One region of the Oscillibacter acetigenes genome, then DNA from elsewhere that is predicted to be linked to it. Evidence: riboswitches for the same ligand, from Rfam matches in the RefSeq annotation. Region 1 holds a riboswitch; each other region holds the start of a gene.
What was found. A riboswitch is a leader RNA that binds a small molecule or an ion and turns the genes downstream of it on or off. The one in region 1 is predicted to bind FMN.

Region 1 (9,729 bases):
AAAACGGACAGGGGCGCACATTTCCAGCAGCCGGTCATAGATACGGGCATAGGCGGTGTCGGTTGGGTTCTGGATTTGCTGCAAGGTCAGGTTGGTGGTGACGATCAGCGGCCTGCGGCTGCGGTATCGGCTGTCTATCACGCTGTAAACCTGTTCCAGCCCGTAGGCGGTGTCACGCTCCATGCCAAAATCATCAAGGATAAGCAGCGGATAGCGGCAAAGCCGGGAAATGTATTCGTTCCTGCCCTCGAAGCTGGCGGCAAGGTCATTGAGGATAGCGGCAAAGTTCGTCATGCGGACAGGGATTTTCTGCTCCATCAGGGCGTTTGCGATACAGCCCGCAAGGTAGCTTTTGCCGGTTCCCACACCGCCCCAAAAGAGATAACCGATGTTCTCGGCCTGCATGGTGTCCCAATGCTCCGCATAGAACCGGGCAACGGCGGTCTGGGGGTTCCTGCCGTTGTCGTTTTCAAAAGTCCAGTCCCGCATGGCGGTATCGGAAAATCCCCGGCGTTTCAAGTCCTCTACGGTGTCAAGGTGTCTGCGCTGCTGTTCGGCGGCTTCACGCTCAATCCGCTGCGCCCTCTGGCAGTCGCACTCTGCCGGGTGGCGGTCAAGCCCGAAAAGCGTCTTGCCCTCTGGGAAATAGGCTTCTTTGGGCTTGCGGCATTTTCCGCAGTACAGCAAACCGTCCTCGCCTGTGTAGTCGCCGCTGTCCGGCTCGGTATCCGGCAGCAGATTGATATTCTCGATTTTGTTCATAAACTTTCTCCCTCCTTGCAGGTGTAGTCCGGGACACCCTGTTTCGGGGCGTCCTTTTTGTCATTCTCTGCCCATATCCGCAGGGCGGCGGCATAGTTCTGGTAGGTTCTCCCGTTGGCGGCAAGGTAGCGGCTCATTTCCTCAATGAGCCGTTCCAGTCTGTCCGGGAACTCGGCTTTCAGTTCTGCATACTCGGCTTCGGTCAGAAAAACATTCTCATATCTGCCAAACGGTTTGTGCGGCTCTCCACTCACTCCCATTGTTTGGTTTTCTATCAGGTTGTTTATAGTAAGGTTGTTAGGGGTCGGTTTTCCGACCGTCATAAGGTCGCTTTTCCGACCATCAGTAGGTCGGTTTTCCGCACTTATGAGGGTCGCTTTTCCGACTGTCATAGGGTCGGAAATCCGAACTAATGGCGGCAGCTTCACATACAGGCGGTTGGCTGCGGAAAATCCCGCCCGTTTCCGTTCCAGAAGTCCGGCTGCGTCCAGTTCGTTCAAGGCGGCTTTGATGGCGGTCTGCCCCTTATCCAGCATTTCGGCAATCTCCGCTATGGGATAGACAATGAATGTCCTGCCCTGATCGTCCTGCCAGCCGTTCCGCTGTGACAGGGTGGTGCGGTCTAACAGCAGCGCATAGAGCAGCTTGGCGGTCTGGGAAATGTCCATTTTCAGCAGGAACCGGGGATATGGCAGGTAGGGCGGCAAGCCTGTGTCCAGCCCTACATAAATGGTTTCCTGCGTGTTGTCCGGCTTCATGGCTTCGCCCGCTTGGAGCGAAACGGCGGGCACTCGATGATCATAGCCCGGAAACTCTGCTTGCAGGTGCGGCGGCACTTGCGGCAAAGAGGATTGTAGGTGATACGGTTGCGCTCATTGAGGAAGAACGCCCATTCTTCCTTGCGCTTCTTGCTCATTCTCGGCATGGCGGCTCCTTTCTGCCGTTTCTATCGATGTAACCGGATAGGCGGCGTTTGGTGTATGATTTCGGTGTCATTTTCGGGGATTTTCCTCTCTGTATGCCCCTTGAAAAAGGCAGGTGGTATTGCGGATAGGGTCAGATATAGGGAACGCTTTTGTGCGGTTTCGGTATCATTTCGGGGTGGAGTTCAGTGGTCAATTTCCCATAGCAAAGGGGTGTCCAAAATGGAACCCCCTTTCCGGGTAGGGGTGGAACAAAACGGAACACCCTTACCGCTCCCAATCCCGACGCACCTCTTTTGTCCGTTCCTGCCGGAGCATGGCGGCAAGGTTGGATTTGACCTTTTGCAGCTCGGCGGCTCTGGCTTTCTGCTCCCGGTACTCGGTGTAAATCCCGTTTTTCTCGGAAATCAGGGCTTCATTTTCCGCTTGCAGCTTGGAAACGGCGGGCAGCTTCTTTAAGCCCTGTTGCCGAAAATACCGCACCGCCGCTTCATACAGCGTCAGGTCTGCATGAAACGCTTCCCGGTATCGTTCCGGCTTCTTGGCAGTTTTCAGCCCGTCATGGGCGGGCTTGGTTCTGCGGTAAACGCTGATCTGGTGCATGAGTTCCTTGTTGGCGGTGATTCTGGATTCCAGTTCTTTCAGCTTTTCTCCGGCGGCGTGCTGCCCGGAAATGGCGGCTTCCAAAGCTGTGTCCACTTCTTCGGGGCTGGCAAAACCATGCTCGGAAAGGAAATTCATGGTCTTTGCCATCTGTTTGAGGTTAAAGGTTTTTGCCCAACGCTCATAACCGATACCTTTTCCCTCGGCTCGCTTGGCGGCTATATCTACAAGCCGCTGCGGGCTGTCAGGGTTCGGGGTGATTTGGGCGGGTTTTGTCCGCTGTATGCCCTTAGTAAGCTGCGGCTGGTGTTCCTGTCTGTCCTGCATCTTTGCGGCTGCTCTATGGGCGTTCTGCTGGAAAACAGCAAGGACAGCGGCCTTGTCGAAGTCCGTCCCCAGCTTCCGGGCGGTGATGGGCTTTGTTCTGTCCGGCGTGAGATAGGACAGCCGCCCCCGGCTCTCCTTAACGGTCACGCCCTCCCGCAACAGGAGAGCGGAAAACTCGTCAAAGCTGGCGGCGGTGGCAAGGGCTTGGCGTATGGTCTGCCGCAAACGGCCTTTGTCGGTTTCAAACTTGGTCTGTCGGGGTGCGATACCCTCGGCAAGCAGCACAGCGTTTTCCTTGTCCAGCTTGGCTTGCCCCTTGCGCTTCGCCCAGTATTCACGCTCGGTCACTTTGTTTCGGCTGCCGTTCAAGAGGTCGATCTGGTAAAGCCCCTCCCGGTGGCACATCTCCATGACTTCGCTGCGGAAATACCGCATGGCGGCTGCGGTACAGCGGTGCTTGTTCCCGGCTCTGGTGTCGCTTGCCCTGTCCATGTAGGGCTTGCGCTCCACCTCGGCAATCCGCAGACTGTTGATGACAATATGCACATGGATATTGCCGCTATGGTTGTGCCCGTCCGGGTGGGTACAGACAAGGGCTTGGTGTCCGGGAAAATGCTCTTTGCAGTAGGCCAGCCCCAACGCCTGCGCCCGGTCTACGGTCAGGCCATTGTCGGCTGCGTCCCGTGGGTCAAAGCTGATGATATAGTGGTGGCTCTTGATGTCCTCCCGTTTGCTGTTCTTGCCGTACCGCAGATTTGCCCGGATACATGACAGGGCAAAATCTTCCTCCCCGCAGTTCAGCGTGTCCAGCCGGTAGTCCTGCCGGGGAATGAGCCGCCCGGCTTCATCAAGGGTGGGTTTCATGGTAAACTCGTCATGCTCAAAGGTGAGATAGGCTTCGGCGGCTCCGTAGTCGGCATTTTTAGAGCTGATATGCTTGATCGTTGCCATAGGCTTCACCTATCACTTTCAGCACCTCGAATTTGAGGGCGGCAAGGTCGGAAACAGCGGCTCTCACCTCACTGGACAGGGCGTTGTAGGGTGCGCCGTATTCGTTGAGATACCGGGCGATCTGGTTCAGGTTGCTGCCGATTTTCCCGTACTGCGCCACAAGGGAAGATATGGCGGTGAGCATTTCTTCGCTGTGGGCAGTCACCCGGATAACAGGAGAAATCCGGCTGTAAAAAACGGCTTGCCGGATATACTCGGACTGGCTCATGGAGAGGGCGGCGCATTTGTCCTCAAAGGCTCTGCGCTCGTCCTCGGTCAGACGGGTCTTGACAACACATTTCCGCTTGGGGGTGTTGTAGGTTTTGTGTGGCATGGTGGCTCAACTCCTTTCAAACTGCAACGGACAATTTTTATCTAAAACACAAGTATTGGGGCAAGTTTTTTCAGCGGCGCAAGCCGCAAAAGGCGGGTTTGGGGTGGCAACCCCAACAAGTATCTGACCGGGGGACAAATGAGCGAAAAGCGAAATTTGGTACACTGGTCGATACTTGCTCTCCGTGACTGCAAACTTTCTCTCACTTCCGTCCGCCACTTTTTTGGAAAACTGCAACCACAAAAGTTTGTTTCTCTTTTTCTGCTACTACTAATCCTGTAAAGGGCATTCCTGCCCGCTTTCGCTAAAATGACACCGGACGCAGTGGTTTCTACCCGGTGTTGGAGAAATCCTTTCTCTTTGCCCTCTACTACGGGTAAATGCTCCAAATGCCAAACACCAGGGCAGAAAAATTCCCTCCTCGCTTACTACTACAACCGGCAGGGGGCAAAATGGCCGGGAGCGGAGCCGGACAACAAAAAAAGCAGTAAATCTTTTTCAAGACTTACTGCTTTCGCTGGCCGCGTCGGTGGCGGCTGGTATTCAGTTTTTATGACTTGTCCGGTGGTTCGTCAAGCCGGAACTTGAATTGACAGTCAATTAACCGCTGCTTTACATAGTCCTCCACCTCGGCGTTGACCTGCCCGTTCACTTTTGAGAAATAGCGGATATATCCGGCGTAGTGGAGCAGGACAGCGTTCACGGCTTCTGGGTCGCCCTCACGGGCTTTGAGGATTGTTTCATAGGGGAGAAGTCTACTCATACCGGCTCACCCCCATTTCTTCGCGTAGCCGCTGCAAGGCAAGCTGGATATGCCGCCCCGCTGTGCTGCGTGACCGGCCAATACACGCGCCGATCACGCGCTGCGGCTGGCGCAGAAAGTAATAGCGCAGGATTTCTTCCCGCGTCTGCTCCGGCAAAACAGAGATCGCGTCGGCAAGGGCGGCGTTGCAGAGCAGGACGGTCTGACCGCAGACGGTAAATGGGTATTCCTCGTCCGGCTCCGACGCGGCAAACTGGACAAACTTCTCGTTCATCAGATAGTCAAGGGAAACTTGCCGTTCCCATTGCCGTTTAAGCTTCAAAATCTTGTCCAAGGCGGCACAGCGGATAACAGTCTTGCAAAAGGCGTTGTACCTGCGCTGGATATATTCTTGATAGGCTATCTGGTCGGTCATGGAAATTCCCCTTTCTGAATAATAGTGCGGGGCGGTGGCACTTCTTGCTGTCGCCCCTTGATTGCCTACCAGCAAAGGCGGGCGGGGCTGTCAACGGCTGCGCATATGCGCCGTTCATCTTGACCGTTGACTGGCTCGGCTGGGTTTGCTATTTACCCGACAAACTTGAATTTGAATACTACGATTTTATGAGCGATTATCGCTCACCGTGGGTTTTCAATAAAATCCTCCAAAAGCCTTGAAAACAAAGGGTTTTTCGCAGCGTGTTCGCCTTATCCCTTTATTCGGTTTCACACAAGTTTACCCTTGCCCTGGCCACTCATAAGGGCAAAAGCAAGGGCAAGAAAATCTCGCAACAGGATATGGCAACGTGTGGCAATCGGGGAACTGTGACGTATGTGCGAATATATTATAGCGGAGGATTTTATTATGGACAAGTACATTTTTGACAAGAACAACGGCCTTTGGTATGAACTGATTGGCGACTACTATCTTCCCTGTCTGACCGTACCCGCTGAAGAAGGACAGCCTGTTGGCGTATGGGGTCAGCGGCACAAGCGGTATCTCAAAGAATACCGCCCAGCCTTTTATAATGCTTTGCTGTTAAGCGGCAAACTGAATGGCTACCTTGCCGATATTGACCGGCAGGCACAGGAGCAAATGGTCACCGTCATTCGGCAAATGTCGAAGGCCCAAGGAATTACTGAAGTGTTGAAAGCTACCAACCAAGCGGAGTGGGTAGGAATGATGAATAATATCTGTTTTGCGGCAGTAGAAATGATTCATGATGAAATCATATACGCATAAGTACGAAAGCGGCTGGGGATATACCCTGCCGCTTTCATGCTCGTCAAAACAGTTATCTGCCAGTGAAGATGCAGCCCTCTATATCAGTAATTGAAAATAAGACAAGGCAGACTAAAAGGAGAGGGAACAATACTTTGCAACTTTCAACCCCATTTTGTTGCATTTCACGCCAGGCAAAAGGATGTTTTGCAAAGAAAATCAAGCAATGCGAAATTAAAATATACCCTCTTGACAAACGAACTATAATTCTATATACTCAGTTCTGTCAATTGAATAAAATCTTCAGGGCAGGGTGTAAGTCCCTACCGGCGGTACAGCCCGCGAGCCGAAAGGCATGATTCGGTGAAACTCCGAAGCCGACAGTATAGTCTGGATGAAAGAAGATTTGCAGTACACAGGGATGAAGTTTATCACCCTGTGCGTGTAAGTTGCTCTGGATTGTTTTCAATCCAGAGTTTTATTTTATGCCGGCGCTATGTCTGTGTCTATCTGCGTCGCCCTGAACGATTTGTTCAGGGCGATTTTTGCTTTTGAGGTGATGGTATGAGTGACGAGGATTATATGTCTTTGGCTTTGCATTTTGCAAAGAAGGGAGTTGGCTGGACGGCCCCGAATCCAATGGTGGGCGCAGTTATCGTGAAAGAGGGCCGGGTGATCGGGCGGGGCTGGCATGAAAAATGTGGACAGCCACACGCCGAGAGGAACGCCCTTGCCTCTTGTACCGAGCCCTCGGAGGGAGCGACTATGTATGTCACACTGGAACCCTGCTGCCACTACGGGCATCAGCCACCATGCACGGAGGCCATCTTAAACGTCGGCATCAAGCGGGTGGTGGTAGGTTCCGGCGATCCAAATCCCCTTGTCAGCGGGAGAGGTATTCAAATACTCCGAGAACACGGAATAGAGGTGACGGAACATATCCTGGAGGACGAATGTACCCGGCTGAATGAGGTGTTCTTCCACTACATCCAGACAAAGCGCCCCTTTGTGGTGATGAAATACGCCATGACGCTGGACGGAAAAATCGCAACCTATACAGGGGCCTCCAAATGGGTCACGGGAGAGCAGGCAAGAAATCATGTGCAGGAGCAGCGCCACCGCTACACCGGCATCATGGTGGGAGTTGGAACGGTACTGGCCGACGATCCCTTGTTGACCTGCCGGAAAGCCGGGTGCAAAAACCCCATTCGCATTATCTGTGATACCGATTTACGCACTCCTCTAACCGCCCAAGTAGTCACTACGGCAAAACAGGCTCCTACTATCCTCGTTACCTGCTGCGCTGACCGTGAAAAATGGACGGGCTACGAAGAAGCCGGCTGCCGTATTCTGCCGGCGGAACGGAAGAATGGCCGCATTGATTTGGAGCGGTTGATGGAACGGCTGGGGCAGGAGGGCCTTGACAGCATTTTGTTGGAGGGCGGCGGCACGCTGAACTGGGCCGCGCTGGAAAGCGGCATCGTTCAGAAAGTGCAGGCATATATCGCGCCCAAGCTGTTCGGAGGGCAGACGGCAAAAACGCCGGTAGAGGGCGCTGGTGTACCGTTGCCCGACTGTGCGTTCCAGTTGAAAAACATGGTTATCACGCAGTTGGGGGAGGACATTCTGCTGGAAAGTGAGGTGGCAAGTCATGTTCACCGGGATTGTTGAAGAAATTGGAACGGTGACACAAATCCGGCACGGCCCGCACTCCGCAATCCTCACCATAGCGGCTGAAACCGTTTTGGAAACTACGAAAATCGGAGACAGCATCGCCGTCAACGGTATCTGTCTCACCGTTACCGCTTTATCGGACACCTCTTTTTCGGCGGATGTCATGCACGAAACGCTGAACCGCTCTGCTCTGTCCCGGCTGGGTACGGGAAGTCATGTGAATTTGGAGCGGGCCATGCCCGCGGACGGGCGTTTTGGCGGACATATCGTGGCCGGTCATGTGGATGGCGTTGGAACGGTGGCAAATGTGCGGCGGGACGATACGGCAGTCTGGTTCACCGTGCGGGCGGCGCCGGATATTCTGCGCTATATCGTGGAGAAAGGCTCTGTGGCGATAGACGGGATTAGCTTGACCGTGGCGGCAGTCACACAGACGGATTTTTCCATTTCCGCCATTCCCCACACCGTGGCGAATACGGTTTTGCGGGAACGGAAAAGGGGCGACCCGGTCAACCTGGAAACAGATGTGATTGGGAAGTATGTAGAAAAGCTGCTGTTCCCCACCATGGGCAGGCGGCAGGATACCACAATCACCAAAGAATTTTTATCTCAACACGGATTTTAGGAGGGCAGGCAATGATACAGTTCAGCACTATTGACGAAGCTCTTTGCGACCTTCGAGCGGGCAAAATCATTCTGGTTACGGATGACCCCACACGGGAAAATGAGGGGGACTTCATCTGTGCGGCGGAATTTGCCACAACGGAAAACATCAATTTCATGGCGACCTATGGCAAAGGGCTGATTTGTATGCCCATGTCGCAGGCTTATGTGGAAAAGCTGAAAATCCCGCAGATGGTACAGCAAAATACGGATAATCACGAAACGGCTTTTACCGTGTCCATTGACCATGTGACCACCTCTACCGGCATTTCCGCCGCTGAACGCTCTGTGACGGCCCTGGCCTGCGTGTCAGAGGACAGCAGGCCGGAGGATTTTCGACGACCTGGGCATATGTTCCCCTTGCTGGCAAAGCGAAACGGCGTGCTGGAGCGTGACGGACATACCGAAGCAACGGTAGACCTGTGCCGTTTGGCCGGTCTGAAAGAATGTGGCCTTTGCTGCGAGATCATGCGCGAGGACGGGACAATGATGCGTACCCCGGAGCTTTCGGAACTGGCAAAACGATGGGGAATCAAGTTTATCACCATCCGGGATTTGCAGGCTTACCGCAAATGCCACGAAAGGCTGGTTGACCAGGTAGCGGAGGTCAACTTGCCCACAAAATACGGGGAATTTACCGCTTATGGTTTTGTAAACAGATTAAACGGTGAGCATCATGTGGCACTGGTAAAGGGTCAGATTGGTGACGGCGAAAATGTGTTGTGCCGTGTCCATTCAGAATGTCTGACCGGGGACACGTTTGGTTCCCTCCGCTGTGACTGCGGTGAACAGCTTGCCGCCGCTCTTACCCAGATTGAGAAAGAGGGGCGAGGAATTTTACTCTATATGCGGCAGGAGGGGCGGGGCATTGGCCTGATGAACAAACTGCGGGCGTATGAGCTTCAGGAGCGCGGATTGGATACATTGGAGGCCAATCTGAAACTGGGCTTTGCCGGGGACGAGCGGGAGTATTATATTGGCGCACAGATTTTGAGGGAGTTAGGCGTAAAGAGTATGCGGCTGCTGACGAATAACCCGGATAAGCTCTATCAGCTTTCGGAGTTTGGTTTGAAAATTACACAGCGTGTTCCCATTCAGATGAAGCCTACCCCCTACGACCTGTTCTATCTGAAAACAAAACAGACGCGCATGGGACACATCTTAACCTATGAAAGAGAGGAAGATCGCCGTGAAAACATTTGAGGGAAAACTGGTAGCAAAAGAGGTCAAGGTTGGCATCGTGGCCGCACGGTTCAATGAGTTTATTACATCTAAGCTGTTAGATGGAGCATTAGACGGCCTAAAGCGGCATGATGTGTGTGAGGAAGATATTCATGTCGCGTGGGTTCCCGGCGCGTTTGAAATTCCGCTGATTGCATCCAAGATGGCAAAAAGCGGAAAGTATGACGCTGTGATCTGCCTGGGGGCAGTAATCCGAGGCTCTACCAGCCATTACGATTATGTTTGCAATGAAGTGTCCAAGGGGATT
Region 2 (9,729 bases), on a different contig from region 1:
CCCTGCTTCACCGGATGCTCCGTTTTGGCGGAGGCGTGAATCATAGGCGATGTACCCCAGCCAGCCTCGCTGGAGAACATGGCGCGGGATAAGCCGGTTCGGATAATCAAAGCCACGCCCGCTCCCATGAAAGCGCCGGTGGCTGCGGTCCCGGTAAATGCATCGCTGATAATCAGTCCAAGCGCTGCGGGCAATTGTGTGATATTTACTATGATAATCACGATTCCGCCTACCAGGTAAAAGACGCACATGGGGGGAACTACTTTCGCCGCCAGCTTGCCCAGCCAAGGAATTTCACGGACAGTAGCCAAATAGGTGAGACCAACATAGACTAAACCTACCGCCAGCATGGGAATGCCAAAAGTGGCGTTGACGGACTGTGCGACCGTGAAGTTTTGCATGGAAAAGACATTTCCAAAAATGCCGATCCCGAAGATAACCGCCAGCACGCCCCAGAATTTGAAGCCCTTATCCCGTCCCAACCCTTTCTCCATATAGTATGTAGGCCCACCATAATAGCCGCCCTTTTCATCCTTTGAACGGTAGTATACCGCCAGGGAAACTTCGGCCATTTTCATCATCATGCCCAAAAAGGCCGCAACCCAAATCCAAAAGGCTGCACCCGGTCCGCCCACCGCGATAGCGGTCGCTACGCCGCCGATATTGCCAACACCCACTGCTCCGCCAACGGCAATGCTGATTACTTCCAAGGGTTTCATCATGCCCTTACCGTTGTCCTTTTTTGAAAAAAGTGTTCCAATGGTGTTTTTCAGAATATGCTTTAAGTGTGCGATTTGAAAGAATTTGGAGCCGACCGTAAAGATAATGCCAGCCAACAGAATAAGTACGATGAGAGGCATTCCCCACAGAAGGTCCGAGATCGTCTTAATAATGGCCATAACAAGTTTTCTCCTTTTTCTATATGTCTGTCATCACACTCGTGTATAGTGCAGGCTCACTGTCCGGATTACCTGCTCAAAGGCCGGTACATCAGTTTCATTGGATACCAATACCAGAACACAGGGTTCTCTCCCATATAGAATCCCCACATCATTCGTAATCCCCTCATCCTCGCCGGTCTTGTGCTCCACCCGCACGGTGGGCGGAAGCAGGCTGGGGATTTTATGGTTAATCTGCTGTTGCGATAGCATCGCCCGCATTCGCTCAGACGCATTGGCACTCACGCAGCGTCCGTGGTAGATTTCCTCCAGAAGGCTACCGATCTCCTTCGGTTGACATAAATTCTCCTTTCCCTGACGTGCGGCCTCCGTGTCAAACAGAAAGCGAAAAATCTTGGTTTCCTGAAGGCCGAGCACCCGGAATCGCTCATTCAGGAACTCAATGCCAAAGCGGCGGATTAACACATTCGTAGCCGTATTGTCACTGATAGTAATCATCAGCTTACAGAGGCTTTCTATGTCATACGCCTGCGTACCGGAGATATGCTGCAATGCGCCGCATCCGGGCACTTTGTCGCCGTCCCGGACCAAGAGCCGCTCCTGCAGCACACCGGGATGCTCCCGCTCCTCCAGCAGGATGGCCGCCAAAATTGGCAGTTTAATTACGCTGGCCGCTTGGAACAACTCCGTTTGGCGGCTTCCGTCCGTTTCTCCCGTGACTAGGTTTTTGTAGTAAAATCCGATATGCCCCGGAACTGAGGAAAGCTGCCGCTTCACATATTCGTCCATGCCGTCTCTCCCTCCTGCTCCATTGCTAAGCGCGAATGGCTCGTCCTAGACTTGACTGCTTGACTGTTCCGTGTTCCACAGCGATTTTTCCCCCAATCAAGACCCATTCTATCCCTTCCGGAGGACGGTCGGGATGCTCAAACGTAGCACAGTCCCGGATCCGATCCATATCAAAAATTACGATGTCTGCATCTGCGCCCTTGCGTAAGGTCCCCTTTCTCGTCAGCCCCAGTTTTTGGGCCGGCATGGCACTCATCTTGGCGACCGCATCATCCAAGTTCATCTTCCCGGCTGCAACATACCGGCACAGCAGGCGTGGAAACGCCCCTGCACCTCTCGGGTGTCCTTGCCCCCGATCCATCAGCCCATCACTGGCCAGCATAATGGCCGGATGAGACAGGGCCAAAGCTACATCCTCCGCCTTCATAACATGGCAGACCGTCAATGTGTCCGGTGCTGTCTGACGCAGTTCATGAAACAATCTCTCCGTGCATCGTTGTCCCTTGTACATACCCTCGCAGATTTCTATCGCAGAATACTGTGTGCAGTAACGCTCCAAAAATCCCTCATCGTAGGTTGTTTCCCCTATTCGCGTGCTGAAAGCGTCATACGGATAGCAATCTCCGCTCAGTTCCATACCGGAGGCGCGATATCTATCTATGAGGGCCAGCAGTCGTTCCATCTGCCCAAATCCCCCCATGCTTCCCACATGGGAAACTTGAACCGGAAGATCCAGCTGCCGCCCTATGGAAACCAACTCCTCCACCGCGCCGAATACATTATCCGCGTCATCTCGCACATGGGCGGCCACAAGACGGCCATGGCTTTGGCAGAAGCAGGCGGTTTTCACCATCTCATCCCGTGTCACACCGGGTACATAGCGAATACCGAAGGACACCCCAAAGCAACCTGCTTCCAGAGCCTCTTTGACCAGCCTTGACAACCGTTGTTGTTCATCGGGCCGAATTGCACTGTACTTGTCCCGGTGCCCGGCCTGCTCCCGCAGGAAGGTATGGCCAGCTAGTAGTCCCATATTGATCGGGCCGCCATCACGGTCCATCAATTCTAAATACCGCAGAGGCGAGACCGTATTGATACCGCAGTTTCCACCAATCGCTGTAGTGACTCCCATGCGAAGCATGGAGGTCATAATGCTGGGAATCAGTCGCCCCTCCTCTGGGTCATAAGGATCCTCGTGCATGTGGATATCCACAAAACCAGGTGAAACCACCATCCCTTCGGCATCCAAAATCACATCAGCTTCCGGCTCTTCAGCAGTCAGCCCCTGAATACGCCCGTCTTCCACTAGCAGATTATTTTTGGAGTGAACATGACTGGCCGGGTCTACAATCAGTCCGTGTTTAATCAGTGTGCGCATCACTTTGCCCCCTTTCTCCGTCCGTCAGCCATTCAGGCAGGCCCGTATTTTGCGGCACGCCTTCATATCCTTGGCGGCGGACAACCAGCGCATCCTCTCCGAGGTTCAACAGCACAACCATCGGCATACAATGCATATTGTAATTCTTCTTCATCCGTGCTTCTACATCCGCCCAGACAAAAAGATAGCGCCCATCGGCGCCGAACAGTACCACTTTGCGGTGATTCACTCACATTACAGAGGGGGATTCATTCTAGAAATTATGCTCTGGACAGCGTAAGGGTATCATACCATAAGATCACGAAAAAGCCAATTATATAATGAAGTTATTTTCCATCTCCTGACTCCAGTATTCTGAGCACTTCCTTGTTAGAGTCGGAGACCATTTTCCGGGTCTTGTTGAACGCATCATGCTCCTTGTCTGCCTTGACGACGGCCGCTTGTCTGGGGGCGCGCCCTTATCCCAAAATATCCTATCGGCGGAAAACCAGAAGCTCACTGACACAGGCGGCAAATTTCCACATGGCGAAGGTGCTCTGGCGCTCGATCAGATACTCAATGCAGTTGGAATACCCGCTCATCGTACGCCCATCCAGCACGCGTTTCCAGGCGATCAGGTCCATTGGTCTTGCTGCGGTCCGCACTGGCACAAATGATCTCTGCCCGGCTGTGCCCTGTGACGGCGTAAAAGCCCGCAGAACTGTTTTATACCATGGTGTATAGAAGTCCCGCGCGGTGGGCGGCCCGCAATGACGGATACGGGTTGTAAAAGCGTGCCTCCCTTGTTTTGGTCTTTCTCCCCATCGCTCCGCAGGGCGTGCTTGTTGTATTTTTGCAATGACTTCTTCCTGCAATTCGCCTTTCTGAACGATATTAGTTTCCTTTCTGAGAATGGCTTGGAATGGCGAGAAGGCAGATGTCGCTCTGCTGACAAATCCGCATGGGATATGTCGCGTCACACGGCAGGATATCGGTCTGCTGAAGCTGTGCTCCGGACAAATCAGGATCACTTCTCAGCCTTTGCCATCATCCGGTTCCGCAGCAGAAATCCAGTAACCTTTGTTGTTGCAAAGATGGTCCATGGCCAGGCGCACAAGCGCAGGCCACCGTCCCGCCATGTAGTTGATGCGTGCAGGACAGGATTTTGGGATGCAGAAGATGAAGAACTGCCATACGCTGTCGGAAGCTCTGAGGACGGAGCGCTGACCGCCGCATTGGTGACGCGATCTGAAAAAGCGGTGTGTGCCATTGGTATTGGGGCAAAGACAGCAGTGGCGAGGTCTGCTGTCTGATCGGAGACTTTTTATCTATCAGTAATACGCCAAAACAAAGCCAGCCGGGGATCTTCAAAATTTCCGGCTGGCTCTTATAATGTTCACTCCATTGCTTTCCGATATGGGGATGCAGCAGCTCCCTATCAGCTCTGCTTTTCAGCTTTCAGGAATACGGACGGTGCGCGCTTATAAGTCGCAAGGCTCACAACGACCAGTGCGATACCGCAGGCAACCGTGCCCGGCACCGCCGCCCCAAGGCCGAAGGGCTGGCCTGCCAGCTTCCAGCCAACGCAGACAACAAACCCGCCCAGCAACCCGGCCATGACGCCGGTCTTGGTTGCCTTCTTCCAGAACAGCGCTGCAAATGCGGGAATCCCAGCCGATGCGGCATAGAAGCTCCAGGCGAACATGAGGATGTTGTATGCATTGTGGATGTACAACGCGATCACCAGCGCGCCCAGGGGCAGGACAATGGAGAAGATGCGGGAGAGGGAGATCTCGGTCCGCTCCGGCATTTGGGGACGGATGGTCTTTCCGATGTCGTGGACGCAGGTCTGCACAGATACCAGCAGATAGCTGTCCGCCGTGGACATGATGACCGAGAGCATACCGGCCAACGCAAGTCCCGTCAGACCGGCGGGAAGGATCCGGATCGCCAGGGCCGGAACGACAGCGTCCGTCGAGCCATACTGCGCCAGGATGTCGCCGCCGAGGATCTGACGGCCCACAACACCCATGAAGTAGACCAGCACAATGGTCACGCCGTATACGGCCGTACCCAGGAACATCCCGCGCTTTGCCGCCCTTCGGCTCTTGGCGGCAAATGCGCGCTGCCACATTTCCGCACCTGCCATGGTGAAAACCAGATAGGTGATGATGTCTCCCAAAATGCTGCCGTCAATATGCGGCTCCACCAGCGCCGGGTCCAGGTTGGCCGCAAAGTTCGCAAAGCCGCCCACGTTGAACAGGGCCGCCACCGGGATCAGGATATACACGAAGACGATCAGCATATAAAATTGCAGCACGTCGGTGTATACCACGCCGAACAGGCCGGAGGTGGCTGTGTAGACCATAAAGACCACTGTTGCGATCAGCGCGCCCATCTCATAGGAGAGGCCGAACTCTCCCCCCAGCATCCGGATGATCGTGGCCGTGGCGGTGACCTGGGAGGCCACCGTCCCCATCATGGCGAACGCGATCAGCACAGAGAGGGTGATCTTGGCTGCCCGGCCAAACCGCCGTTCAAACAGCTCCGGGATAGAGGTGATCCCGTACTGCATCCCGATATCCGAGATCTTCCCGGCGATGCCGGAGAAAATGAACATTCCCAGAAGGTATGGAATTGCGGTAAGGACCGCCTTGAAGCCGTCGGTATAGGCCACACCTGCCCGGCCCATCAGACCGCTGCCGCCGATGATCGTCGCGCAGACGGTGGCCATCAGCACCATCGGCCCAAAGGACCGGCCCGCTACATAATAATCCTTTGTGTTCTGGATCCGCCTGACGGAATAGACCCCCACCAGGACCATGATGACAAGGTATGCCGCAATGATTCCCAGATCCAAAATCGTCAATACGCTGTGATCCATCAAAAATGCCCTCCTTTTCTTTGTTTGCTCCAGAGGGCCGCACCTGCATACCTTTGTCCGGCAAGATCTTCAGCAGCTGTCTGCTTCCATTCACACCCACATTATATATGTTTCGGCGCAGCCCTCTACCCATAAGGGCAGATCCTGATCCATATTCTTCACCCCTTCTAACCACGTCCTCTTGTGGCAGTGAATATATGAACATTATAATGTTACTTGAAAAAAATGTCAATTTGTCCGATATGTATCAGAAATTCTTTATTCAAAAAGTATATATGCCATCCCGCCAGTTTTGCCAACCATGATACCTGGACCAAGGGACGCTGTATACTGCACAAAGAAAAACTGCGCATCCATACAAGCCCCTGCCTGCTGGATGCGCAATTTCCTATATCATCTACCATCATTCATGCGTCAGCAAATACTCTTTCAGTCCGCTGAGAGACGCCCTGCCGGCCTCTGCCCCGAGGTCATAAACAGCCTGCAGCTTGGCGGGGTCCTTTTCCACACGCCTGATTGGGAGTGGGCCATTGGGCCGAACCACGAAGAGCCCCCCGCGCTGCTCCATCCCTATGATCTCCTCCACCTGCCGGTTATAGACTTCCCACCGCCGGTTCAGACTCTCCGCAAAGGCCGGATAGCGATGGTAATAGAGGCGGTTGAATCGCTGAAGCCATGCTGCGGGCCGCTCTTTCCGATACTCCAAGGGACGTGTGAGCACGAGAACGGTCTTGTCGTAGCCCAGACTCTTGCAGAAATGGACTGGAATACTGTCGCTGACCCCGCCATCCAGGTAGAACCTCCCATCCAACTCCACAGGCCGGGAGACATAGGGCATGGCAGAGGTGGCCCGCAGGACCTCCATCTGACGGAACGGCTCTGTGATCCGGATATACTCCGGGGCGCCTGTGTGCAGATCGGTGACCGCGGCATAGAAGTCAACGCCCGATCTCTGAAAGGCCGCTTCATCAAATACGTCCAGCTTGGAGGACACCTCATAGAAGGCAAAGTCGGCGTTGATCAGATTGCCCGTGGTCAGCAGCGAGCGCAGCCCCATGTACCGCTTATCCCGGATATACTTCAAATTATACCGTATGGCGCGTCCCTTCTGACCGGCGGGAGCATTGATCCCAAACAGCGCACCGGCCGACACACCGACGATTCCATCAAAGGATATCTGTTCATCCATCCAGGAGTCCAGAACGCCTGCGGTAAACATTCCGCGCATGGCGCCGCCCTCCAAGACCAAGCCCGTTTTCATCCCTGTCCTGCCTCCTGTGATTTTGTCGATTTTGATATTTTACCACAGGAAAAGCCAAAATGGAATGCCTTGTACGGGACACAGGATATCGATCAGAAAGCGCAGAAGTTGATACGGCGGGAAGGACATTTTCCTTGACGGTTCTTTTATTTAATGATACATTTAGGTATGTAAGTTTTCTTCGGAAACGAGATATTTCTCTACTGGCGGTAACAGTCCGCGAGCGATCAGCTAATCCGGTGGAATTCCGGAGCCAACAGGTTCGGTCTGGAGGGGAGAAGAAGGCTTTCTGGTGCCGTGCCGGATGCCCATCCTCCTCAAGCAAAAGTGTATACTCTAAGCACCCGGTACAGCCATCTCTCTGCGTCAGGGAAATGGCGCCGGGATTTTTTATTTCCGGCGGCTTCTCCCTCGGAAGCGTCCAGTATGAATACGGAAGGAGCCTTGCTATGGAGCCAAACCTGCAGCCAAACCCATTGGAAACGGATCCCATACCCAAACTGATCGTTCGATACGCCGTTCCCACCTCACTGACACTGATGGTCAACTACCTCTATAACATCGTGGATCAGATCTTTGTCGGACAGGGCGTGGGCATTACAGGAATGGCAGCCACTAATATCGCGTTCCCGCTGACCATTCTGGTCAATGCTGTGGCATTGATGCTGGGAGACGGATGTGCCGCCAATATCAGTCTGTGCCTGGGTCGGAAAGAGCAGCGGGAGGCGGACAGCACCATCAGTCACGCCCTCACCCTGATCTTGGCCAGCGGTCTGCTGGCCGCTCTGGCCTGCGGCATCTTCGCCCCGCAGATCGTAGTCCTTTTCGGCGCGACGTCGACTGCCTATGCAGAGTCTCTGTCCTAATATGCGCGCCATCGCATGGGGGATCCCGTTCCAGCTCCTTTGTCCCGCCTTCACCGCCATTATCCGGGCGGACGGCTCCCCGCAGTACATGATGAAGTGCATGATGACAGGGGCGGTCATCAACCTGATCCTGGACCCTATCTTTATCTTTCCGCTGAAGATGGGCGTTGTGGGCGCCGGGATCGCCACGGTGATCGGGCAGGTGGCTGCTGGATGCCTGGCCCTGCTCTACCTGCGCCGCCTCAAAACCGTTCATATCCGGCGGGAGGACCTGCGCCCTACACGGAAGCTGACCTGTCGTATTCTGGCACTGGGCTTCCCCAGCTTGCTTACGCAGATGCTCTCCGCTCTGGTGCAGATTACCCTGAACAATCTGATGCGGGCCTATGGAGCCGCCACAGTCTATGGCAGTGACATTGCCTTATCCGTCTACGGCATGATGATGAAGGTCTACCAGATCGCTCACTCCATGTTCGTCGGGGTGTCCTCTGCCATCCAGCCCATCAACGGCTATAATTTCGGCGCCAACCACTATGCGCGGGTCCAAAAGACATTCCATATAGCTTCTCTTATTGCAGTAGGCATTTCAGTGGTGTGGTTTCTCATTTTCATGGTGTTCCCGCGGCAGATCGCAAGCTGCTTTGTATCGGACAATGCGCTCTATCTGGATTGCGCACAGCACTGCTTCCGGCTCTATATGCTGGCCTTTTTCCTGTATGGCCTTCACATGACCTCAGCCTCCTTCTTCCAGGGGATCGGCCGGCCTGGTAAGTCCCTGCTGATTCCTCTGGCCCGGCAGGGCTGCTTCCTGATCCCTCTGGCGCTTCTGCTATCCCGCTCCTTCGGGCTGGACGGCGCACTTCTGGCCGCACCGATAGCCGATGCTCTTGCGTTCCTGCTCTGCCTGCTGCTGGCCCGCTGGGAATTTCGGAGTTGGAGAAGAAAGGGCTGGCTGTGCAAAGGAGAGCGCAAATATCGCGCATCATAAGCGCACATGTTCCGAAGCCCCTGGATCGAGCATTTATAAATGAAAATCTATCATTGGGAGGACGATTCCCATGACAACGCGGACCCTTTCATTGCAGTTGGAGGAAGATTTCACCACACATACAGCCGCACTGTTTGTAAGCCATGTCAATGTCTTTCAGAGCACCATCCGCATAATCGCCGGTGAGCGAAGCATCAATGCGAAAAGTCTTCTCGGGGTCGTCTCCTTCGGCTTTCGTCAGGGACAGCAGGTACAGGTCGCTGCAGACGGCCCTGACGAAGCCGAAGCTGTAAACGCGTTGTCGCAATTTTTCCAGTCTTCTGCTTCCGCATGACTTGTCTGCATATAGGAGATGGAGAAGAACCTCAATGAAGCCATTCAACACAAAAGAGAGATTCTCTATTCCGAACCTGATGGGATATTTTCGGCTCCTCCTCATTCCGGTATTCTGTTACCTCTATCTGGCAAAAGAAGCGTACCATTGGGCCGCAGGTGTTGTCCTCCTCTCCAGTCTCACGGATCTGTTTGATGGGATGATCGCAAGAAAGTTCAACATGATCACAAATTTGGGCAAGGCGCTTGACCCGATCGCGGACAAACTGACACACGGTGCATTGGCTCTTTGTCTGGCCTTCCGCTATCCCCAGATGTGGGTCCTGTTTGGTCTTATGGTGCTCAAGGAGGG
Region 3 (9,729 bases), on a different contig from region 1:
GAAGAGACCTCTTATGACCTATGGCTGGAAGAGTCCCAGTCCGCTGTCACCTGGGAGGAGGACTTTCTCGCAAAGCAGGTGCTGACACTTTATTTTACTGACGGCAGGGCCCTGGAGATGGAGGATGCTTTGACCCAGCGGATCCAGAGAGGCACCCATGCCATCCACATAGAATTCGTGGAGGCGTCGGAGCAGAGAGCACCGCTCTGCCACCTGTCCCTGCTGTCGCCCCGGCTGCTGGACCCGGACAGCGTAACCGGCTTGGAGTTGAACGGACAATGGTACGAATTCCCGGCGGCATAACTGCAAAAGGCCCGGAGAGCCAGCACTCTCCGGGCCTTGTTCGTTCACTCCTGATACAGCGGGAACCGCTTGCACAGCTCCGCCACTTCCGCACGGACCTGCTCCGCATGGTCCGCATAGTCCTCTTTTGCCATGAGGCCCATCCACCGGGCGATCTCCGCCATCTCCGGCTCCCGGAAGCCCCGGGTAGTGACGGCGGGAGTGCCCACCCGGATACCGCTGGTGACGAAGGGCTTCTCCGGGTCGTTGGGGATGGTGTTCTTGTTCACCGTGATGCCTACCTCATCCAGCCGGTGCTCATACTCCTTGCCGGTGAGGCCAAAGTGCCGGGTGTCCACCAGAATCAGATGGTTGTCCGTGCCGCCGGAGACCAGCCGGAAGCCCTGCTCGATCAGCTTTTCCGCCAGAACCCCGGCGTTGGCAGCCACCTGCCGCCCATAGGCCCGGAACTCCGGCTTCAGCGCCTCGCCCAAGCACACGGCCTTGGCGGCGATGATATGCTCCAGCGGACCGCCCTGTGTGCCGGGGAACACGGCGGAGTTGATCTTTTTGTACAGGTCGTCGTCATTGCACAGGATCATGCCGCCCCGGGGACCCCGCAATGTCTTGTGGGTGGTGGTGGTCACCACATCGGCGTAGGGGATGGGGGAGGGATGAACACCGGCGGCCACCAGACCCGCAATGTGGGCCATGTCCACCATCAGCCGGGCGCCCACTGCGTCGGCGATCTCCCGGAACTTGGCAAAGTCCAGGGTGCGGGGATAGGCGCTGGCCCCTGCCAGGATCAGCTTGGGGCGGCACTCCTTGGCGATGGCCATCACCTGCTCGTAGTCGATGGTCTCTGTGTCGTCAGACACGCCATAGGGAACGATGCGGAAATATTTGCCGGAGATGTTCACCGGGCTGCCGTGGCTCAGATGGCCGCCATGGGCCAGATTCATACTGAGCACTGTGTCACCGGGCTGCAGCAGGGCAAAGAACGCCGCCAGATTGGCGTTGGCGCCGGAGTGGGGCTGGACATTGGCGTGCGCACAGTCGAACAGCTGACAGGCCCTCTGCCGCGCCAGCTCCTCCGTCACGTCCACGGCATAGCAGCCTCCGTAATACCGCTTTCCAGGATAGCCCTCCGCATACTTATTGGTGAGACAAGTGCCCATGGCCAGCAGGACGGCCTTGCTGACGATGTTCTCGGAGGCGATCAGCTCAATGTTGTGCTGCTCCCGGTCGAATTCCTTCTGAATAGATGCCCCCACCTCGGGGTCGGCCTGGGAGAGAAAGTCCATGATGTCCTGGATCATTGCAGGGGTCCTCCTTCGTGTGATCCGGTCTTCCGGAAAATATAAGCCTTTTCCAGCTTATCAGAGTTCCAGGGACCTGTCAAGGGAACAAGAGGTAATACCCCCACAAAATGTTGTAGAGATAGTGGGAATATTTTGACGATTTTGTGGGAGGCGGACCTTTTCCCAGTCATTCCAGCCGGGATGGCGTGCCGTCCTCAAAAAGTCCGGCTTCTGTCAGCACCCAGGGGATGGGATAGTCGTGGACGCCGAAGGGGATCTCCTGGCGCAGCAGCCGCTCCCGGCACAGCAGAACCGCCGCGCCCCGGTAGTGGGCCAGGAAGCGGTCGTAATAGCCGCCGCCCCGCCCCAGACGGCGGCCCTCCCGGCTGCAGGTGACACAGGGGATCACCGCCAGGTCGATCTGGTCCGGGGAGAGGGCAGGGCTGTCTGCCGGAGGCTCCAGAATGCCGTAGGCGCCGGGGAAGAGCTCCTTCAGGTCGCGGATGGCCCGCAGCTCCATGATGCCATCCGCCACACACAGAGGGACGCACAGCATCTTGCCGTCTGCCAGAGTCTGCTCCAGGATGGGACGGGTGTCGATCTCCCGCCCGGCGGAGACGAAGCAGAACACCGCTCCGGCACTGCGATACTCTGGAAGAGCCAGGAGATGGCGGGCGATGGCCCGGTCCGCCGCTTCCCGGTACCGGAAGGGGAGCTGGGCGCTGAGGCGCCGGATCGTAGCCCGGAGCTGCTGTTTTTCCTCGTCTATTGTCATGGCAGGGGATCCTCCTCTTTCTCTGGACGGGCCGCGCCGTAGGAGATGACGTCGGTCCCGAACTTTCCACGGAGGCGGTCCATAGCCGCCTCCAGCTTTTCCTGTTTTTCTTTTTTGGGCGCCGCCCCAGCTGTGAACAGGTCTACCTGTTCATAGGCGTCCTCCGACCGAACCAGATGGATGGCGGTAACAGTCAGGGCCCGCACGGGAGCCGGGGGTTTCCACAGCTGGCCGGTCAGGTCCATGGCCGCCGCCGTCAGCTCCCGGATCAGGTGGGTGGGGGCGGAGAGCTGCATCTGACGGGAGCGGTCATGGAACTGGGGATCCCGCACCGTCACCTGGACGCCGCCGGCATACAGCCCGCTGTGCCGCAGTCGGGTGGCCACGGAGTCCGCCAGCACGGCGACGCCGCCCCGCACCTGCTCTGCGGTGGTGAGGTTTTTCGGGAAGGTAGTGCCGTTGCCAACGGACTTCACCATCTCCGGCTCGTACCGGGAGCGGACTGGATCGGTGTCCAGCCCGTTGGCATAGTCGTGGAGCTGGACGCCCATTTTGCCCATCAGGGTCTCCAGGGCATCCCGCTTGCAGGCCGCCAACTCTCCGATGGTCTTCACGCCGAACTGGGCCAAAATCTTCCGGGCGGCGCCCCCCACGTACAGCAGCGCCCCCACCGGCAGAGGCCAGACCAGCCTCTGCCAGTTCTCCCGGGAGACGACAGTGGTGGCGTCGGGTTTCCGGTAGTCGCTGCCCAGCTTGGCAAACACCTTGTTGAAGGAGACCCCCACTGAGAGGGTCAGTCCCATCTCCTGCTTCATCCGTTGCCGCAGATGGTCTGCCAGGGCCTTGGCATCACCGCCGAAGAGGTGGAGGGTATGGGTGACGTCCAGCCAGCTCTCATCGATGCCGAAGGGCTCCACCAGGTCCGTGTACTGCTCGTAGATGGTGTTGACCTCTTTGGAGACCTGCCGGTACAGTTTGTGGTGGGGTGGCAGCAGCACCAGCTCCGGGCACTTTTTCTTGGCCTGCCAGATGGTTTCCGCCGTCTGGACGCCGAATTTTTTCGCCGGTTCATTCTTGGCCAGGATGATGCCGTGGCGGGAGGTGGGATCTCCGCAGACCGCCACGGGCACGTTCTGCAGGTCTGGTCGGCTCCGCAGCTCCACGGAGGCGTAAAAGCTGTTCAGATCGCAGTGCAGGATGATGCGGTCCATGGCCCCGCCTCCTTTCTCACTTCTATTATAGCACATCTGTTCGTTCCTGAAAAGGGAGAAGGGATGGGAAGGTTTTGACATACCGGCGCAGGGAGGCGGAGGGACGGATATGGGCCGCAGTAAAAGGCGCGGGGACGGTATCCGCCCCCGCGCCTGTGGTGTTCAGATTTACAGAATCCCCATCAGCACCAGGGCCAGCACCACAAAGGTTGCCAGCAGGGCCAGGGAGAACAGGAGGAACCCGGCGCTCAGCTTGCCCTTGCCCTCGACAGGCGCATGGGACTCCGGTACCAGCCGGGCCTTCCGCAGGGCGGTGACCACCGGCTTGTAGAGCAGCAGGATCAGCGCCATGTTCAGGCCGCCCTTCACCAGGTTGAAGGGCAGGAACACCGGGATCAGCATGGGGACCACGATTTCCTCGCGATCCATTCCCATGTAGATGGGCGTGATGAGATAGTTCCACAGCAGCATCACCACGGTGAGGCAAACAGTGCCCAGGGCCAGACCGATGACGGCGCCCTTGCGGGTGTGGAACTTCTTGTAGACGAAGGCGGCGGTGCAGCAGAAGGCGCAGGTAGCCAGCACATTCATGATGCAGCCGATGGGGCCGGTGTCGCTGACGGTGAACATCTCCACCACGGCCACCACGATGGAGATGACGGCGGCGGACAGAGGTCCGAAGAGGAAGGCGCCGATGCAGATGACCGTGTCCTTCAGGTCCATCTGCAGGAAGCCGGACACCTGTGGCAGCATCTTGCTGAGGAGCATCACCACATAGGCGATGGCCGCCAGCATGGCCAGGGAGGTGATGGTTCGGACGTTTGTTGCGGGCCGGGAGGGGTTCTTGATGGCGTTGGCATTGGGTTCGGACATAAAAATACACTCCTTTTCGTTGCTTGAAAACACCCTGGACGCTTTGGCTTCTCCAAGGTGATCCACGCAACGCAGGAGCGCGAACAAACGCGCGGCCACGCCGCACTCATCTTCTTCCATCCAGACTGTAACTGTTGGTCCCGGAGTTTCACCGAGTCAGCGCCTGTGCATACGCGCAGGCGGTCGCGGACTGTACCGCCAGTGGGGAATTTCACCCCGCCCTGAAGACAAAGTATTCAGTTGCTTTCTGGCCATAGTATATGACAGCGCGGAAGAAATTGCAAGTCCCTAAATGAAAAAACGGCAAATTTCCCGTGGGTCTTTACAAACAAGAACGGATGTTCTATACTGAATCAAAGACCAGAAGGAGGGAGGCGGAGACCATGCGGGGGCGGCAGGCGGCCTGCTGCTTTACCGGGCACCGGCCCGGTAAGCTGCCATGGCGGTATAACGAGGAGGACCTGCGCTGCGTGTCGCTCAAGGCCCGCATCGCAGACGCGGTGGAGGCGGCCTATCAGGAGGGATTCCGTCACTTTCTCTGCGGCATGGCCCTGGGCTGTGACCTGTATTTCTGCGAGTGCGTCCTCCGCCTGCGCCAGACGCACCCGGACGTGACGGTGGAGGCGGCCGTCCCATGTCCCTCCCAGGCGGATGCCTGGCCGCCGGACCAGCGGCGGCGGTATGAGCGGCTGGTGGCTGCCTGTGACTTTGAGACCCTGGTGTCCGCCTGCTACACCCCCGCCTGTATGCAGCGGCGGGACCGGTATATGGTGGACCACGCCGCGCTGCTGATCGCCGCCTTTGACGGGTCTCCCGGCGGAACCCGGTACACGGTGGAGTACGCCATGCGCCGGGGGCTGGAGATCGTGGACCTGCCCATTGTGCTGGAGCCCGCCCGATAGGCCGGGGCGCTTGGATGCGGAGACGTCCGGTGCCTTGGTTTTTTCTTGCAATATGGGCCGGAGCCGTTGCGCGGGGAGCCCTGTTGTGGTATGTTGGAGAGGAAGGCAATCTGAGATTGCGGAACTTCCATGCTTGGTTGCTGGTATGCAACCGGGCGGCCTGATAAGCTGAAGGCATCCAAGAGAAGGGAGAATGCCTATGACATTCGGAGAGAAGCTGCAATCCCTCCGGCAGAGAGCCGGCATGAGCCAGGACGCGCTGGCCGAGCGCCTGCAGGTGAGCCGGCAGGCCGTCAGCCGCTGGGAACGGGACGAGACCATGCCGGAGACGGACAAAGTGGTGGCCCTGGCGGATATTTTCGGTGTGACAACAGACTATCTGCTCCGCCTCCAGCTGGAGCAGACGAAGCCGGAGGAGAAGCAGCCGCCGCCCCAGGAACGGAAGGACTGGGTGGAGCGTTTTTTGGCCTTTAGCAAGCGGAAGTGGTACCTGCTGGGATGGGTGCTGATCGCCTGGGGCGTATTGGATCTGGTGCAGCTGGCGCTGTTTTATCTGGCGTACCGGGGGATGCTGGGCGGATTCACGGGTCTGATCGGCTGGGATATGGCGGAGATGGGCGGAGTGAATCTGCTTGACGTGTTCCCGGCAGGTGTGCTGCTGTTCCCGGCCCTGTACGCCGCCGTGAAGATCGCGGCGGGGGTGCTGGTGCTGTATTTCGGAAAAAGGCATGTACAAAAGAAGCGGGAGGAGGAAATGCAGTGAAGGGAATCTTTTGGGGGTTCTTCTTGATCTTTATCAATTTTTATGTGACAATCAACGGACATACACTGAATCTGCTGCCGACCTTTGCGGGTTATATCTTACTCTATCGGGCAGCAGGGGAATTGTTGGGAGAGAGCGGTCGATTCGGGAAACTCCGCCCCTTTGCTGTGGCTGTGGCCATATACACAGGTATCCTGTGGGTGGGAGACTTGCTGGGCGTGACCGGCGCAAACTGGCTGAGTACGCTCCTGGAGCTGGCTGCTCTGGCGGTCGCCCTGTATATTTCCTGGAGCGTGATCCAGGCCATTTTGGAGATGGAGACCCATTATGGGACAGATCTGAACGGCACTTCGGCACGGACCGCCTGGTTTGTCCTGTTGGCGGCACAGATTGCCGGAACGCTGGGCGGCCTGCTGCTGGACGCTTTGGCACTGATGGCCCTGATTGCCCTGCTGGTGGGCATCATCTGGTTTCTCGCGGCACTGTGGAAGTGCGCCGGGCTCTATGACGGCCTGCCGCCCAAGGACGCCGGCCTGGAAAACCTGTGAGAGACCGAGAGGAGAGAGACCGCCATGCGAAAGGTACTGCCCATGTCCCGCATCCGGGAGATGGAGCCCTATATGGACGCCAAGGTGCTGGACTACATCCACGAGGGGCAGATCGAAGCGTTTGAGGGCTTTGAGGACTTCGATCTGATCGCCTTTGACTGGTACGACGTGCGCAGCGAGCGGACGGCAGCATCCCAGATGCTGCTGTATCTGGACCGGGAGGACCTGTTCGTCTTCTGTGAGGACGACGCAGCGGAGGACGCCGCCCAGGCGGCCCTGCTGGTGCCGGAGGAAGAGGCACTGTCCAACGAGCAGGTGCTCCACCGCTTCTTCGTCCGGCTGCTGAGGGGGGATATGGCCCATCTGGACCGGCTGGAGGCGGACATCAGCGATGGGGAGACAGAGGTGCTCACCGGTGCCCATGAGGCGTATCTGGACCGGATCATCGCTTGGCGGCAGGAGCTGCTGCGGCTGAAGCGGTACTACGAGCAGCTGGATTCCATCTTTGACGAGCTGGCGGAGAACGACAACAGCCTGCTGGGCAAGCAGAACACCCGCCGTTTTGCAAACTTGGGCAATCGGATGGAGCGGTATCTGAACGCGGTCCAGTCCCTGCGGGAGTCCGTGGCCCAACTGCGGGAGGCCTATCAGTCCCAGCTGTCCATCCAGCAGAACGACCTGATGAAGATCTTCACCGTGGTGACGGCGGTGTTCCTGCCCCTGACCCTGCTGGTAGGCTGGTATGGGATGAACTTTGTGGGGATGCCGGAGCTCCACTGGAAGTACGGATACCCGGCGGTGATTCTGGTGAGCGTGGGGATCGTGGCGGCGCTGGTGATCTACTTCAAGAAGAAAAAGTGGCTGTGACACAGAAAAACAGCAGGCCGTCCCCATTGGGGGGCGGCCTGCTTTGTGCCTCGCAGCGGTTCAGGTTGCCCGGTCCCGCAGATATCTGTCGATGTCGAAGGCCAGCAGCTTCGTGTCCCCCTTGAGATACAGGGGGTGGTGGGGGTGGCCGGATTTCAGCAGGGGGCCGGCGGTGAACCACCCGGCCCCGGCGGCGCTGGCGTCGGCGGCAAAGTCCCGCATACAATCCATCAGATACCCTCGCTTCTCGATGATGTTCCCCCAGGCGGCCCACAGGGCGGGGGCCGGGGACAGAGAGAGGAGATACCAGAAGGCCCTTCGGTTCTCCGCATGGAGCACCGGGTTGCAGGACCGCTCCATATCGTCGGGCCGGGTGGCCCGCTGGGCGTAGACGTTGAACATCAAAAAGCTGTCGTACCCGTTGGAAAGCGCGATCCGCTGGGCGGACTGGAGGGTGGGGTCCAGAGCGTCCGGCGCGGCGGTGGAGGGGTTGATACCCATGCAGATCAGGGGCTTCCGGCCCCGGGTGCCCAGGATGTACCGGTATTCCGAATAGTGGTTGGGGACGTACAGCCACCGGCTCACATCATAGTCCGGCGACGGCCGGAGGGCAGCGGCCAGGGCGTCGTCGAAGAGCTCCAGCGCCAGGGCGGCTGTGGGGCCTTGGGGAATGTGCATGGGTCAGTCCTCCTCGGAAAATCTTCAAGAAACAGGATAGCACGAATCGGCGGGATATGCTACAATGAATTTTGAAATTGCGCAAAGGAGGTCCCGCCATGCTGACGATCCTGATGGGCCGGGCCAAAACGGGAAAATCGGAACAGGTGCTCCGCCGGATCGGAGAACTGGGGGATTCCAGCCGGCAGATCCTGCTGGTGCCGGAGCACGCCTCCCACCAGGCGGAGGTGGATCTGTGCCGTGCCTGCGGAGACACTGCCAGCCGCCATGCGGAGGTCCTCAGCTTCCGCCGCCTGTGCGACCGGGTGCTGACCATCACCGGCGGCGCCGCTCAGGTGACATTGGATGCCGGCGGCAAGCTGTTGACCCTGCAGAAGGCCCTGGGAGAGGTGGCCCCCTTGCTGAAGGTGTATCGCCGTCCCTCTCAGAAGGCGTCGTTTTTACAGCAGCTGCTGGACCTCTTCGACGAGCTGCGCTGCTACGACGTGTCCCCAGAGCTGCTGGAGAGCCAGGCACGGGAAATCCAGGGCGCCACCCGGGACAAGCTGCTGGACCTGAGCCTGCTGTACGGCGCCTATGAGTCCCGGCTGTACCGCCCCGGCCTTGATGCCCGGGACCGGATGACCAAGCTCTGCGAGGCGCTGGAGTCCTCCCGCTACGCTTTCGGCAAGGACGTGTTTGTGGACGGCTTCACGTACTTCAACGCCCAGGAGCGGCAGGTGCTGGAGAGCATCCTGCGGCAGGCTCGGTCTGTCACTGTCACGCTGCTGGGGGAGCCGGACAGCGCGGAGGAGATGTTTCAGGTCTCTCTCCGCACCCGGGACCAGCTGACGCGGCTGGCGGACCAGGCGGGCTGCCCATGGGAGGTCCGGACGCTCACCAGCGCCGACGACTCCGCCCTGGGATATTTGGAGCATCACTTCTTCGGAGAGGGGGAGCCCTACCAAGGAGACAGCTCCGCCATCCGGGTCCGGGAGGCGGACACCGCTTTTTCCGAGGTGGAGCAGACGGCAGCGGACATCCGCCGCCTGGTAGCGGCGGGGAAGTGCCGCTACCGGGATATCACCGTGGCCGCCCGGAACATGACCGACTACGAGGGCACCATTGAGACGGTATTCGAGCGGTACAGCATCCCCGCCTATCTGAGCCGCCGGAGCAGTATGTTGGAAAAGCCCGTGTGGAGCCTTATCACCGGCGTCCTCTCCGCTCTGGAAAACGGCTTGGAGTACGAGGACATGTTCCGTTGGCTGAAGACCGGCCTGGCGGGCCTGATGCCGGAGGAGTGCGATGAGCTGGAAAACTACGTTCTCACCTGGGAGATCCACGGGAAGATGTGGCTCCGGGATGTGGACTGGACCGACAATCCGGACGGTTATGGCGCACCTTGGGATAAGCGCCGCCAGGCCCGCCTGGACCGGGTGAACGAGCTGCGCCGCCGGGTACGCGCACCTCTTGCGGAGCTGTATGAAGGGCTGAAAGCCGGCGTTACAGCTGGGGAGAAAGTAAATTCCCTTTATAGTTTCCTGGAG

Region 2: linked by a shared signal. The riboswitch ahead of OCV80_RS05580 (MATE family efflux transporter) and the one ahead of ribD (bifunctional diaminohydroxyphosphoribosylaminopyrimidine deaminase/5-amino-6-(5-phosphoribosylamino)uracil reductase RibD) in region 1 are both predicted to bind FMN.
Region 3: linked by a shared signal. The riboswitch ahead of OCV80_RS06705 (ECF transporter S component) and the one ahead of ribD (bifunctional diaminohydroxyphosphoribosylaminopyrimidine deaminase/5-amino-6-(5-phosphoribosylamino)uracil reductase RibD) in region 1 are both predicted to bind FMN.

Annotation. Positions count from the first base shown of each region.
Region 1 is NZ_JAOQKG010000001.1:508,651-518,379, reverse strand. Features, by position in the region: gene OCV80_RS02725 (ATP-binding protein) at 1-762, opposite strand, end outside; gene OCV80_RS02720 (replication initiator protein A) at 759-1,520, opposite strand; gene OCV80_RS02715 (hypothetical protein) at 1,517-1,687, opposite strand; gene OCV80_RS02710 (relaxase/mobilization nuclease domain-containing protein) at 1,953-3,566, opposite strand; gene OCV80_RS02705 (plasmid mobilization protein) at 3,538-3,939, opposite strand; gene OCV80_RS02700 (helix-turn-helix domain-containing protein) at 4,490-4,702, opposite strand; gene OCV80_RS02695 (sigma-70 RNA polymerase sigma factor region 4 domain-containing protein) at 4,695-5,117, opposite strand; gene OCV80_RS02690 (TnpV protein) at 5,547-5,924, shown strand; FMN riboswitch at 6,199-6,313, shown strand; gene ribD (bifunctional diaminohydroxyphosphoribosylaminopyrimidine deaminase/5-amino-6-(5-phosphoribosylamino)uracil reductase RibD) at 6,468-7,574, shown strand; gene OCV80_RS02680 (riboflavin synthase) at 7,555-8,202, shown strand; gene OCV80_RS02675 (bifunctional 3,4-dihydroxy-2-butanone-4-phosphate synthase/GTP cyclohydrolase II) at 8,214-9,443, shown strand; gene ribH (6,7-dimethyl-8-ribityllumazine synthase) at 9,430-9,729, shown strand, end outside.
Region 2 is NZ_JAOQKG010000002.1:338,197-347,925, reverse strand. Features, by position in the region: gene OCV80_RS05620 (alanine/glycine:cation symporter family protein) at 1-899, opposite strand, end outside; gene OCV80_RS05615 (serine hydrolase) at 933-1,688, opposite strand; gene OCV80_RS05610 (N-acyl-D-amino-acid deacylase family protein) at 1,714-3,066, opposite strand; gene OCV80_RS05605 (hypothetical protein) at 3,050-3,220, opposite strand; gene OCV80_RS05600 (hypothetical protein) at 3,540-3,716, opposite strand; gene OCV80_RS05595 (hypothetical protein) at 3,891-4,358, shown strand; gene OCV80_RS05590 (sodium:solute symporter family protein) at 4,484-5,929, opposite strand; gene OCV80_RS05585 (patatin-like phospholipase family protein) at 6,333-7,190, opposite strand; FMN riboswitch at 7,364-7,477, shown strand; gene OCV80_RS05580 (MATE family efflux transporter) at 7,640-8,056, shown strand; gene OCV80_RS05575 (MATE family efflux transporter) at 8,058-9,044, shown strand; gene OCV80_RS05570 (HPr family phosphocarrier protein) at 9,115-9,378, shown strand; gene OCV80_RS05565 (CDP-alcohol phosphatidyltransferase family protein) at 9,413-9,729, shown strand, end outside.
Region 3 is NZ_JAOQKG010000003.1:3,249-12,977, forward strand. Features, by position in the region: gene OCV80_RS06685 (hypothetical protein) at 1-303, shown strand, start outside; gene glyA (serine hydroxymethyltransferase) at 348-1,601, opposite strand; gene OCV80_RS06695 (5-formyltetrahydrofolate cyclo-ligase) at 1,771-2,358, opposite strand; gene dinB (DNA polymerase IV) at 2,355-3,569, opposite strand; gene OCV80_RS06705 (ECF transporter S component) at 3,738-4,442, opposite strand; FMN riboswitch at 4,547-4,675, opposite strand; gene OCV80_RS06710 (SLOG family protein) at 4,826-5,344, shown strand; gene OCV80_RS06715 (helix-turn-helix domain-containing protein) at 5,544-6,107, shown strand; gene OCV80_RS06720 (hypothetical protein) at 6,104-6,655, shown strand; gene OCV80_RS06725 (magnesium transporter CorA family protein) at 6,680-7,522, shown strand; gene OCV80_RS06730 (DUF1643 domain-containing protein) at 7,583-8,200, opposite strand; gene OCV80_RS06735 (PD-(D/E)XK nuclease family protein) at 8,299-9,729, shown strand, end outside.